Regions from separate parts of the Pseudomonas sp. S2_A10 genome, predicted to be linked through region 1. Evidence: predicted binding sites of a transcription regulator. Region 1 holds the regulator's gene; the other holds the start of a gene.
The links. The regulator FliA, encoded in region 1, starts transcription of late flagellar genes. The targets are predictions, from matches to a motif close to CTAAAGTTTNNNNNNNNNNNGCCGNTAA.
Positions count from the first base shown of each region.

Region 1 (5,859 bases):
GCATGCCGCACTTCTCCTTCCTGAGCATGGCGGCGCTGGCTGCGGGCGGCGCGTACCTGTTCTGGAAAAAGCAGAACGTTGCCAAGGTTGTGGCGCTGGAAGAGGTCAAGCGTCAGCAGGAACTGCTGCCGTCGCCGGCCCGCGCCATGGAAACCAAAGAACTGGGCTGGGACGACGTGACGCCGATCGACATGATCGGCCTGGAAGTCGGCTATCGCCTGATTCCGCTGGTGGACCGCAATCAGGGTGGGCAATTGCTCGCGCGGATCAAGGGTGTGCGCAAGAAGCTCTCGCAGGATCTGGGCTTTCTGATGCCGACCGTGCATATCCGCGACAACCTCGATCTGGCGCCGAGCGCGTATCGGCTGACGCTGATGGGCGTGATTCTCGCCGAGGCCGAGATTTATCCGGATCGCGAACTGGCGATCAACCCGGGGCAGGTGTACGGCTCGCTCAACGGGATCAACGCCAAAGATCCGGCTTTCGGCCTGGAGGCGGTGTGGATCGAAATCAGCCAGCGCGCCCAGGCGCAATCGCTCGGCTACACCGTGGTTGACGCCAGCACCGTGGTCGCCACGCACTTGAACCAGATTCTGTACAAGCACTCCAGTGAGCTGATCGGCCACGAGGAAGTGCAGCAACTCATGCAATTGCTGGCCAAGAGCTCGCCGAAACTGGCGGAAGAGCTGGTGCCGGGCGTGGTTTCGCTGTCGCAGTTGCTCAAGGTTCTGCAAGCGCTGCTCGCCGAGCACGTGCCGGTGCGCGACATCCGCAGCATCGCCGAAGCGATCGCGAACAACGCCGCGAAGAGTCAAGATACCGCCGCGCTGGTCGCCGCTGTGCGGGTCGGCGTATCCCGTGCAATCGTCCAAAGCATTGTAGGCACTGAGTCCGAGCTGCCTGTAATCACATTGGAACCAAGGTTGGAACAGATATTGCTCAATAGTCTGCAGAAGGCAGGACAAGGCTCGGAAGAGGGCGTTCTGCTGGAGCCGAGCATGGCCGAGAAGCTGCAACGTTCGTTGATCGAAGCGGCCCAGCGTCAGGAAATGCAAGGCCAACCGGTGATCCTGCTGGTAGCAGGCCCGATTCGCGCGATGCTCTCGCGTTTCGGCCGCCTCGCAGTGCCAGGGCTGCATGTACTGGCCTACCAGGAAGTACCGGACAACAAGCAAGTGACCATCGTTGCGACAGTAGGGCCCAACGGCTGAGGTAGTGGTTTATGCAAGTTAAGCGTTTTTTCGCCGCCGATATGCGTCAGGCCATGAAGCTGGTTCGCGATGAGCTGGGCGCTGATGCCGCCATCATCGGCAACCGCCGCATCGCCGGCGGCGTCGAGTTGACGGCGGCTCTGGATTACAAATTGTCGGCGCTGGCGCCACGGGTTCCAAACATGGAACTCGAAGACGAGCTGCGCAAGACCCAGTCGCGCATCGTCACCGCCCAGGCCGAGCTGAGCCTGCGTGGCGAAGCCGACGGCAACACCAATCAGCAGTTGTTCGCCGGGCTGCCGTTGACCGCAGGCCTGCCGCTGACTGCTGCCGAACCGCTGAGCGAGCCGACCTACGCCGCACCGACGCGCCCGGCCGCAGCGCCTGCGCAGGCCTCGGCGGGTGTCGATCCGCGTGCACTGGATTCGATGCGTTTTGAATTGAACAGCTTGCGCGAGCTGATGGAAGTGCAGCTCGGCACCCTGGCCTGGAATCAGCTGCAAGGCAGCCGTCCGGCCCAGGCCAATCTGTATCGCCGTCTGCAGCGCATCGGCCTGTCCGGCCCGCTGTCGCGCGATCTGTTGGCGATGATCACCGATATCGAAGAACCCCGTCAGGCTTGGCGCATGCTGTTGGCCCACCTGGCGCGGATGATTGCCGTGCCGGAAGTCGAGCCGCTGGAAGAGGGCGGTGTGATTGCCATGGTCGGCCCCGCCGGCATGGGCAAGACCACCACGCTGGCCAAGCTCGCCGCGCGTTATGTGCTCAAGTACGGCGCGCAGAACGTTGCACTGGTAAGCATGGACAGCTTCCGCATCGGCGCGCAGGAACAATTGAAAACCCTCGGGCGCATCCTCAACGTGCCGGTAACGCACGTCGATCCGGGTCAGTCGCTGGTGCAGGCATTGGATCCACTGCTACGCAAACGCGTAGTTTTGATCGATACTGCCGGCCTGCAAGCCAGTGATCCGGCGTTGCGCATGCAGCTTGAGAGCCTGGCCGGGCGTGGCATTCGCTCAAAAAATTATCTGGTCCTGGCAACCACCAGCCAGAAACAGGTTCTAACCGCCGCTTATCACAGTTACAAGCGTTGCGGGCTGGCCGGCTGCATCCTGACTAAACTGGATGAAACGGCCAGTCTCGGCGAAGTGTTGAGCCTGGCGATCAGTCATGAATTGCCGGTCGCGTACCTGACCGATGGCCCACGGATTCCGGATGATCTGCATCTGCCGCGTCGTCATCAATTGGTCAGCCGCGCCGTCAGCGTGCAAATGCAGGAAGAACCCAGCGAAGAAGCCATGGCTGACATGTTCGCTGATATCTATCACAGCCCGACCAAGCAGGTTGGCTGAGGTAATCATGAACAGTTTTTGTACCTACATCGATGGTCTGCCACGCATTGTTCCGATCAGGAACGCGCAGCCAGTAATGTGGCCTCCGTCTATGCAAGACAAGGTAAAGAAATAACATGGGCAGCATGCATCCCGTACAGGTGATCGCGGTGACCGGCGGCAAAGGTGGCGTCGGCAAGACTAACGTGTCAGTGAACTTGTCGCTGGCGCTGGCAGAGCTTGGCCGTCGGGTCATGCTGCTGGACGCCGACCTGGGCCTGGCGAACGTCGACGTTCTGCTGGGGCTGACACCCAAGCGCACACTGGCCGACGTTATCGAAGGCCGTTGCGAACTGCGCGACGTGCTGTTGCAAGGCCCGGGCGGGATTCGCATCGTGCCGGCGGCCTCCGGCACGCAGAGCATGGTGCACTTGAGCCCGGCGCAACACGCCGGCCTGATCCAGGCGTTCAGCGACATCGGCGACAATCTCGACGTGCTGGTGATCGACACCGCTGCGGGTATTGGTGACTCGGTAGTCAGTTTCGTACGCGCCGCCCAGGAAGTGTTGCTGGTGGTCTGCGACGAGCCGACTTCGATCACCGATGCTTACGCGCTGATCAAGTTGCTCAACCGCGATTACGGCATGAACCGCTTCCGCGTGCTGGCCAACATGGCGCAGAGCCCGCAGGAAGGGCGCAACCTGTTCGCCAAGTTGACCAAGGTCACGGATCGCTTCCTCGACGTCGCCCTACAATACGTCGGCGCCGTGCCATACGACGAAAGCGTGCGCAAGGCAGTGCAGAAGCAGCGCGCTGTCTACGAAGCCTTTCCCCGTTCCAAGTGCGCACTGGCCTTCAAGGCCATCGCCCAGAAGGTCGATACCTGGCCGCTGCCCGCCAACCCGCGCGGGCATCTGGAATTTTTCGTCGAGCGTCTCGTGCAGCAAACCGCAGGGCCTGTGATATGACCGCCAGTGGCATGAATCTTTACAAAAAGTCGGCGCGTGACGCGCAATACGAATTGATCGAGCGTTACGCGCCACTGGTCAAGCGCATTGCCTATCACTTGCTGGCGCGCCTGCCGGCCAGCGTGCAGGTCGAAGACCTGATCCAGGCCGGGATGATCGGTTTGCTGGAAGTCTCGACCAAATACGACGCCAGCAAAGGCGCCAGTTTCGAAACGTACGCGGGCATTCGAATCCGCGGCGCGATGCTCGATGAAGTGCGCAAAGGGGATTGGGCGCCACGCTCGGTTCACCGTAATACCAGGATGGTCAGCGACGCGATTCGCTCGATTGAAGCTAAAACCGGCCGTGACGCTAAAGATCACGAGGTTGCGGCCGAACTCCAATTGAGTCTCGACGATTACTACGGGATTCTGAATGACACCTTGGGCAGTCGCCTGTTCAGTTTCGACGACCTGTTGCAGGACGGCGAACACGAAGGGCTGCACGAGGATGGCGCCAGTGCTCATATGGAGCCGTCACGCGATCTGGAAGATGAACGCTTCCAGGCGGCGCTGGCGGACGCGATTGCCAATTTGCCGGAGCGTGAGCGACTGGTGTTGGCGCTGTACTACGACGAAGAGCTGAACCTCAAGGAAATCGGTGAAGTCCTTGGCGTCAGTGAATCGCGGGTCAGCCAGTTACACAGCCAGTGCGCGGCCCGTCTGCGGGGGCGTTTGGGGGAGTGGCGAGCGCGCTGAAGGCAGTGTGGGGACACTGCGAAACGAGGCTGGTGCGGTGATAAGCGGCGCCGGTCTCGATCCGTTGTGCTCCAGACAAACTTCGAGTGCTATGCCGATTGATTGAAGTGGCGCGTCCAGGTGCTGGGCGCGTTTAAGACTGCTTGGAGGTCGAATTGAACAAAGACATGAAAATCCTCATCGTTGATGACTTCTCAACGATGCGGCGGATCATCAAGAACCTGCTGCGCGATCTTGGGTTCACCAACACCGTCGAGGCCGACGATGGCACCACTGCCATTCCGGTGCTCAACAGCGGCAGCATCGACTTTCTGGTAACGGACTGGAACATGCCGGGCATGACCGGTATCGACCTGCTGCGTCACGTGCGCGCCGATGAAAAACTCAAGCACCTCCCGGTGTTGATGGTGACTGCTGAAGCCAAGCGCGAGCAGATCATCGAGGCCGCTCAGGCCGGTGTGAACGGTTACGTAGTCAAACCTTTCACGGCTCAAGCGTTGAAAGACAAAATCGAGAAGATTTTCGAACGCATCGGCTGATGAATGCGCGGGGGAGCTATGGAGCATAACGAATCATCACAGGGCGATTTCGAATCGACCCTGAAAAAACACGCGGTCGAACTGGTCGAGAGCCTTGAAAAAGGCAAGTTCGGCGACGCGGTGCAACTGATCCATGAGCTCAATCAGACCCGTGACCGCGGCCTGTATCAGGAAGTGGGCAAGCTCACACGTGAACTGCACAGTGCGATCGTCAATTTCCAGATCGATCCGCACATGCCGCAGGCCGAGGAAGTGTCGCAAATTACCGACGCCACCGAACGCCTGGGCTATGTGGTCAAGCTGACGGAAGCCGCGGCCAACCGCACCATGGATCTGGTGGAAAGCGCCACCCCGGTGGTCAACAGTCTGGCTGATGAAGCGCAGACGTTGAGCGCCGATTGGGGCCGCTTCATGCGTCGCGAGGTCGGGGCTGAAGAGTTCCGTGAACTGGCGCGCCGGGTCGACGGTTTTCTGTCACGCAGCAGCACGGACAACCGTGCGGTGTCGAGCAACCTCAACGACATCCTGCTGGCTCAGGATTACCAGGACCTCACAGGTCAAGTGATCAAGCGTGTGACCCAACTGGTCACCGAAGTCGAAAGCAATCTGCTCAAACTCGTGCTCATGGCCAGTCAGGTCGACCGCTTTGCGGGCATCGAACATGACCGCGCCGCAATGCTTGCTGAAAAAGATCCACAAAAACATCTCTCGCAGGGTGAAGGTCCGCAGATTCATGCCGATAAACGAGAAGACGTTGTGTCCGGTCAGGACGATGTGGACGATTTGTTATCCAGCCTTGGATTCTAGAGTTTCGGAATTCGGGTTTTTTGGGTTTTTAGACCTGTAGGAGCACCCCATTAATGAGCTTCGGCGCCGATGAAGAGATCCTTCAGGATTTCCTGGTTGAGGCCGGCGAGATTCTTGAGCAACTGTCCGAACAACTGGTCGAGCTGGAAAGCCGCCCGGATGATGCAGATCTGCTCAATGCAATTTTTCGCGGTTTCCACACTGTAAAAGGGGGCGCCGGCTTCCTTCAGCTCAATGAGCTGGTGGAGTGCTGTCACATCGCCGAA
Region 1 covers NZ_CP162773.1:3,641,481-3,647,339, forward strand. Annotated here, with positions in the region: gene flhA (flagellar biosynthesis protein FlhA) at 1-1,211, shown strand, start outside; gene flhF (flagellar biosynthesis protein FlhF) at 1,223-2,563, shown strand; gene fleN (flagellar synthesis regulator FleN) at 2,680-3,510, shown strand; gene fliA (RNA polymerase sigma factor FliA) at 3,507-4,247, shown strand; gene AB4N41_RS16420 (chemotaxis response regulator CheY) at 4,415-4,786, shown strand; gene AB4N41_RS16425 (protein phosphatase CheZ) at 4,805-5,593, shown strand; gene AB4N41_RS16430 (chemotaxis protein CheA) at 5,647-5,859, shown strand, end outside.

Region 2 (5,859 bases), 1.2 Mb from region 1:
TAACGCGTCGAACGCAGAACATGAAACGCCCAGTGATCTGCGATCAAAAGCCCGACCCTAACCCTCTCCCGGAGGGGAGAGGGAACTGATCGCGTTGTTTGGTCGAGGTACGCCGACCTGGAATAACGCGTCGAACGCAGAACATGAAACGCCCAGTGATCTGCGATCAAAAGCCCGACCCTAACCCTCTCCCGGAGGGGAGAGGGAACTGATCGCGTTGTTTGGTCGAGGTACGCCGACCTGGAATAACGCGTCGAACGCAGATCATGAAAAGCGCAGTGATCTGCGATTAAAAGCCCGACCCTAACCCTCTCCCGGAGGGAGAGGGAACTGATCGCGTTGTTTGGTCGAGGTACGCCGACCTGGAATAACGCGTCGAACGCAGATCATGAAACGCCCAGTGATCTGCGACCAAAAGTCCCTCACCCTAACCCTCTCCCGGAGGGGAGAGGGAACTGAGCGCGTTGTTTGGTCGAGGTACGCCGACCTGGAATAACGCGTCGAACGCAGATCATGAAACGCCCAGTGATCTGCGATCAAAAGCCCCTCACTGTAGAGACCTCTCCCGGAGGGAGAGGGAACTGATCGCGTTGTTTGGTCGAGGTACGCCGACCTGGAATAACGCGTCGAACGCAGATCATGAAAAGCCCAGTGATCTGCGATCAAAAGCCCCTCACCCTAACCCTCTCCCGGAGGGGAGAGGGAACTGATCGCGTTGTTTGGTCGAGGTACGCCGACCTGGAATAACGCGTCGAACGCAGATCATGAAAAGCCCAGTGATCTGCGATCAAAAGCCCCTCACCCTAACCCTCTCCCGGAGGGGAGAGGGAACAGACCGCGTTGTTTTGGTCGAGGTACGCCGACCTTGAATAACGCGGCGAACGCAGATCATGAAAAGCGCAGTGATCTGCGATCAAAAGCCCTTCACCCTAACCCTCTCCCGGAGGGAGAGGGAACTGACCGCGTTGTTTGGTCGAGGTACGCCGACCTGGAATATCGCGTCGAACGCAGATCATGAAAAGCCCAGTGATCTGCGATCAAAAGCCCCTCACCCTAACCCTCTCCCGGAGGGGAGAGGGAACTGAGCGCGTTGTTTGGTCGAGGTACGCCGACCTGGAATATCGCGTCGAACGCAGATCATGAAAAGCGCAGTGATCTGCTCCCTCTCCTCGGGGAGAGGGCTGGGGTGAGGGGTGGGCTCACCTCGGTGACCGGTCAGACCCGGAACTGGCGCAGCAACCCGTTGAGCTGTTCGCTCAGTTGCCCAAGCCGCAGGCTGGCTGCACTGGACTGCTCAGCCGCCAACGCGGTGCTATGGGAAAGCCCGGCCGCCTGGGTGACGTTCTGGTTGATGTCCTCAACCACCTGCGCCTGTTGCAGCGTAGCGCTGGCAATCGACGCATTGAGACCGTTGAGATTACGTAACGCCTGGCCAATCGCATTAAGGCTCGCTCCGGCCAGTCCCGCCTGTTCAATGGTCAGTTGCGAGGCCTTGCTGCTGTCGCCGATCACCTTCACCGCAGCCTCCGAGTGATTCTGCAAACGCTCGATCATCGACTGAATCTCCGCCGTCGATTTCTGCGTACGCTGGGCCAGCAAGCGCACCTCATCGGCGACTACGGCGAACCCGCGACCCTGTTCACCCGCACGCGCCGCTTCAATCGCCGCGTTCAAGGCCAGCAGATTGGTCTGCTCGGCAATCGAACGAATCACTTCCAGTACGCTGCCAATCTGCGTGCTCTCCGCTGCCAGGGTGCGGATCACTTCCACCGCCTGATCGATCGTGCCCGAGAGCTTGTCGATCTGTTGCAGGCTGCCGTCAATATTGATCTGCCCCTGTTGCGCCTGCGCTTCGGCATCGCGCATTTCTGCGGCGGCGTGTTCGGCGTTTTTCGCCACGTCCTGCACGCCGTAGGTAACTTCATTGATCGCCGTGGCTACCAGTTCCATCTGCTGCGACTGCTGCTGGCTGCGCTGCTGCGCCTGCGAGGCATCGTTACCCAGCTCGCTGGAAGACTGGCCCAAAGCGCTGGCCGAGACCTGCAGATCACCAATCACTCGGCGCAGCTTGGCCGTGAAGGCATTGAAATGATGGGCCAGTTCGGTGACTTCATCCTTGCCATGGGTATCGAGGCTGCGGGTCAGGTCGCTTTCGCCACTGGCGATGTTGGCCATCGCATTCACGGTTTCCTGCAATGGACGGACGATGCTGCGTGCGATCAGAATCACCAGCAGCGCCATGATCAGCGCAATCGCCAGGCCGATGGCCGACGCCTTGATCATCTGCCCCTGGAATTCGGCTTGCACATCGTCGACGTACACGCCGGAGCCGATCACCCAGCCCCACGGCTCAAAAAGCTTTACATAAGAGGTCTTGGCAACGGGATCAGTCGCTCCCGGCTTCGGCCAGCGATAATTGACCATGCCCGCGCCTTTGGCCTTGGCGATGGCGACCATTTCGTTGAACACCGCAAAGCCGTCCGGGTCGCGGATCGCCGAAAGGTTCTGGCCTTCGAGTTTGGGGTTGGTCGGGTGCATGACCATCACGGGCGTGAGGTCGTTGATCCAGAAGTAGTCGCTCTGGTCGTAGCGCAGGCCACGGATCGCGGTCAGTGCCTGCTTTTGCGCGGCATCCCTGGTCAGGGTGCCAGCGGTCTCAAGACCTTGGTAATAGGTGAGCAGGCCACTGGCGGTCTGCACCACGTGCTGGGTTTTCTGCGCCTTGGCGTGGTAGAGGTCGTCATGGATCTGCTTGAGCATCAGCACGCCCAAGGTCAGCAACATGACCACCGCCACGATCAAGATGAGCCACAAGCGTCGGCTGATCGACACACTGCGCAAGCTGTTCATAACGCTGTCACTCCGGATTCTTGTTCTTGTAATAAACGATCGCCAGCATCCAGCCACCGCTGTGGGCTCGCGATTGCGCGACTTGAGCCGCCTAACGCGGGGAGCGCTATTAAGGCTTGTCTGTTAGGATTTCGGCCCCGCGCGCGAAAACCTGAATCCGGTTTTGATATTTCACGGAATTTTTACCGTTTCGTGTGGATCCTGTGCGCGCGCAATCGCTACAGCTTTTACCGGCTACGCTGGACGCAGTGAACGAAAAAATACTATCGGGGCATGCCCGCGTGCATCGCTCTTTGGGGGATTGATGGATCTTTGGACCGCCTTGCAGGCACTGATTCTAGGAGTTGTAGAAGGGCTGACGGAGTTTTTGCCCATTTCGAGTACCGGACACCAGATCATCGTCGCCGACTTGCTGAACTTCGGCGGCGAGCGGGCCATGGCGTTCAACATCATCATTCAGCTCGGCGCGATCCTCGCGGTGGTCTGGGAGTTTCGGCGCAAGATCCTCGACGTGGTGATCGGCCTGCCGACCCAGCCGAGCGCACGACGTTTCACCGCCAACCTGCTGATCGCCTTCCTGCCGGCCGTAGTGCTCGGCGTAATTTTTGCCGATCTGATCCACGAATACCTGTTCAACCCGATTACCGTCGCGGCGGCGCTGGTCATCGGCGGGATCATCATGTTGTGGGCCGAACAGCGCCAGCATGAAGTCCACGCCGAAACCGTCGACGAGATTCGCTGGACCGACGCGCTGAAAATCGGCTTCGCGCAATGCCTGGCGATGATTCCCGGCACCTCGCGTTCCGGCTCGACAATTATTGGCGGGTTGCTGTTCGGCCTGTCGCGCAAGACGGCCACCGAGTTCTCGTTCTTCCTCGCCATGCCAACCATGGTCGGTGCGGCGGTGTATTCCGGTTACAAATACCGCGACCTGTTCGTACCGGCGGATTTCCCGGTGTTCGCCATTGGTTTTGTCACGGCGTTCATCTTCGCCATGATCGCTGTGCGCGGCCTGCTCAAGTTCATCGGTAGCCACAGCTACGCAGCTTTTGCCTGGTACCGGATTGCGTTCGGCCTGTTCATTCTGGCCACCTGGCAGTTCGGCTGGGTGGACTGGTCGGCGGCCAAGGCATGAACGATTCCCGCACGCGCCGCCCTGAGGGGCGACCTTCAGGCGGGCGCGTTCAGCACTTGAAATTGAAGCTTGTGGTGCTGCTGATCGTCTGCGCGCTGCCGCTGTTCGGCTCGCTGTCGATGTGGCTCAGCGGCATCTCGCGGGTGCCGCTGGCGGCGTACGGGATTGTCAGTGTGCTGGCGTTCTTTCTGTACTGGGCCGACAAACGCAAAGCCCGCGCCGATGCCTGGCGCACGCCGGAAAACATCCTGCATGCGGTTGAACTGGCGGGTGGCTGGCCGGGCGCTTTGATCGCGCAGCAGGTGTTTCGGCACAAAACGCGCAAGGTATCGTTTCAGATTCTGTTCTGGGCGATCGTGTTGTTGCATCAGGTGTTCTGGATTGACCAGATTTTCCTCGGATCGAACCTGCTGTCGCTGATCTAACGTGCACCGAAAATCCCCTGTGGGAGGGAGCCTGCTCGCGAACGCAATCTCATCCTCGCTGACAAACCGCCTTCGCGAGCAGGCTCGCTCCCACAGGATTTGCGTGCTTACAAAAGCAGGCCGATTTGGGTTTTCTTAGGCAACTTGCTCACCACCAGTTGATGCGATCGCTGCAACAGTCCCCGCAATTCCTCGGCACCCAGCGGGTAGGGCGGGTGCATGATGATCCACTGCGCCCGCGCCAGATACGGCGCCGGATGAATCCCCGGGCGGTCGCAATGGCCGAGAAACAGATCCTTGTCGACCTTGAACGCCAGCGAATCTCCTCGCAGCCCCTGCAAGGCAAACATCTTGTTGCCGGCAATCGAGAACACCCGCACGCCGCCCCATTTGTAATCTTCCCGCGCGCCGGGCAGAGCCAGACAAAACTCGGCGACCTCGGCTTCGCTCATTCTTCCTTGTTTCATAGAAATCTGTCCCCGCATGCATTGAACGATTCGACCAAGTGATCGATCCATGCGCGCACCGCTGGCATTACCCCGCGCCTGTGCGGGTACACCGCTTGCAGCCAGCCGCCAGGCAATGACCATTGCGGCAGCACTTGCACCAGTGTGCCGTTACGCAATTCGGTTTCGCAGAACATCATCGGCAGCACGGTAAAGCCCTGACCGGCGAGCACGCAGGCCTTGCGCACCACGAAGTCATCAATGCCCAGCCGCGCTTCCATGCTCAGATCGACGCTCTTGCCTTGCTGATCGAGCAGACGCACATGAACCATGCGGTCGGCTTCCAGCGCGCCGAGTACCGGCAGGTTTTTCAGGTCCTGCGGATGAGTGATCGTCTTGCCTTGCATGAACGCCGGGCTGGCGATCACCACCGCCTGGGCCTGACGCAAGCGGCGGGTGACCAGCAAAGGATCTTCATCACCGTGATCGCGCACACGCAACGCTACATCGATGCCTTCGGTGACCAGATCGACCCGGCGGTTGAGCAGGACGACCTCCAACTGCACCTGAGGAAACTTGCCGAGGAAATCGCTGATCACCGTCGGCAGCATTTCATGGGCAAGACCGGTCGGGCACGATACCCGCAAGCGCCCGCGAGGCTCGCTAGACATGCTCGCCACGGCCTCGTCAGCCATTTCCGCTTCCAGCAGCATCGCCTGACAGTGGCGCAAATAGCGTTCGCCCACGGCAGTGAGGCTCAGTTGGCGAGTGGTGCGTTGCAGCAGACGTGCACCGAGGCGCTCTTCCAACTCGGCAATTCTTCTCGAAAGCCGTGACTTGGGAATACCAAGCAAGCGCCCGGCGGCGGCAAATCCGCCGGCTTCGACCACTTTGGCGAAATAGTAGAGATCGTTGAGGTCCTGCATGCGCGTTTCCAGTCGTTCTATCAATGGGACGAACTATCGCATTGTCGGCGACTAATCAGCTATTGGTTTGTTGCGTA
Region 2 covers NZ_CP162773.1:4,854,063-4,859,921, forward strand. Annotated here, with positions in the region: gene AB4N41_RS21835 (methyl-accepting chemotaxis protein) at 1,216-2,850, opposite strand; gene AB4N41_RS21840 (undecaprenyl-diphosphate phosphatase) at 3,155-3,985, shown strand; gene AB4N41_RS21845 (DUF1294 domain-containing protein) at 3,982-4,410, shown strand; gene AB4N41_RS21850 (MmcQ/YjbR family DNA-binding protein) at 4,518-4,877, opposite strand; gene AB4N41_RS21855 (LysR substrate-binding domain-containing protein) at 4,874-5,782, opposite strand.
Region 2: AB4N41_RS21835 (methyl-accepting chemotaxis protein) is a predicted target of FliA. The motif match lies at 2,979-3,006, and genes of this name have one in related genera.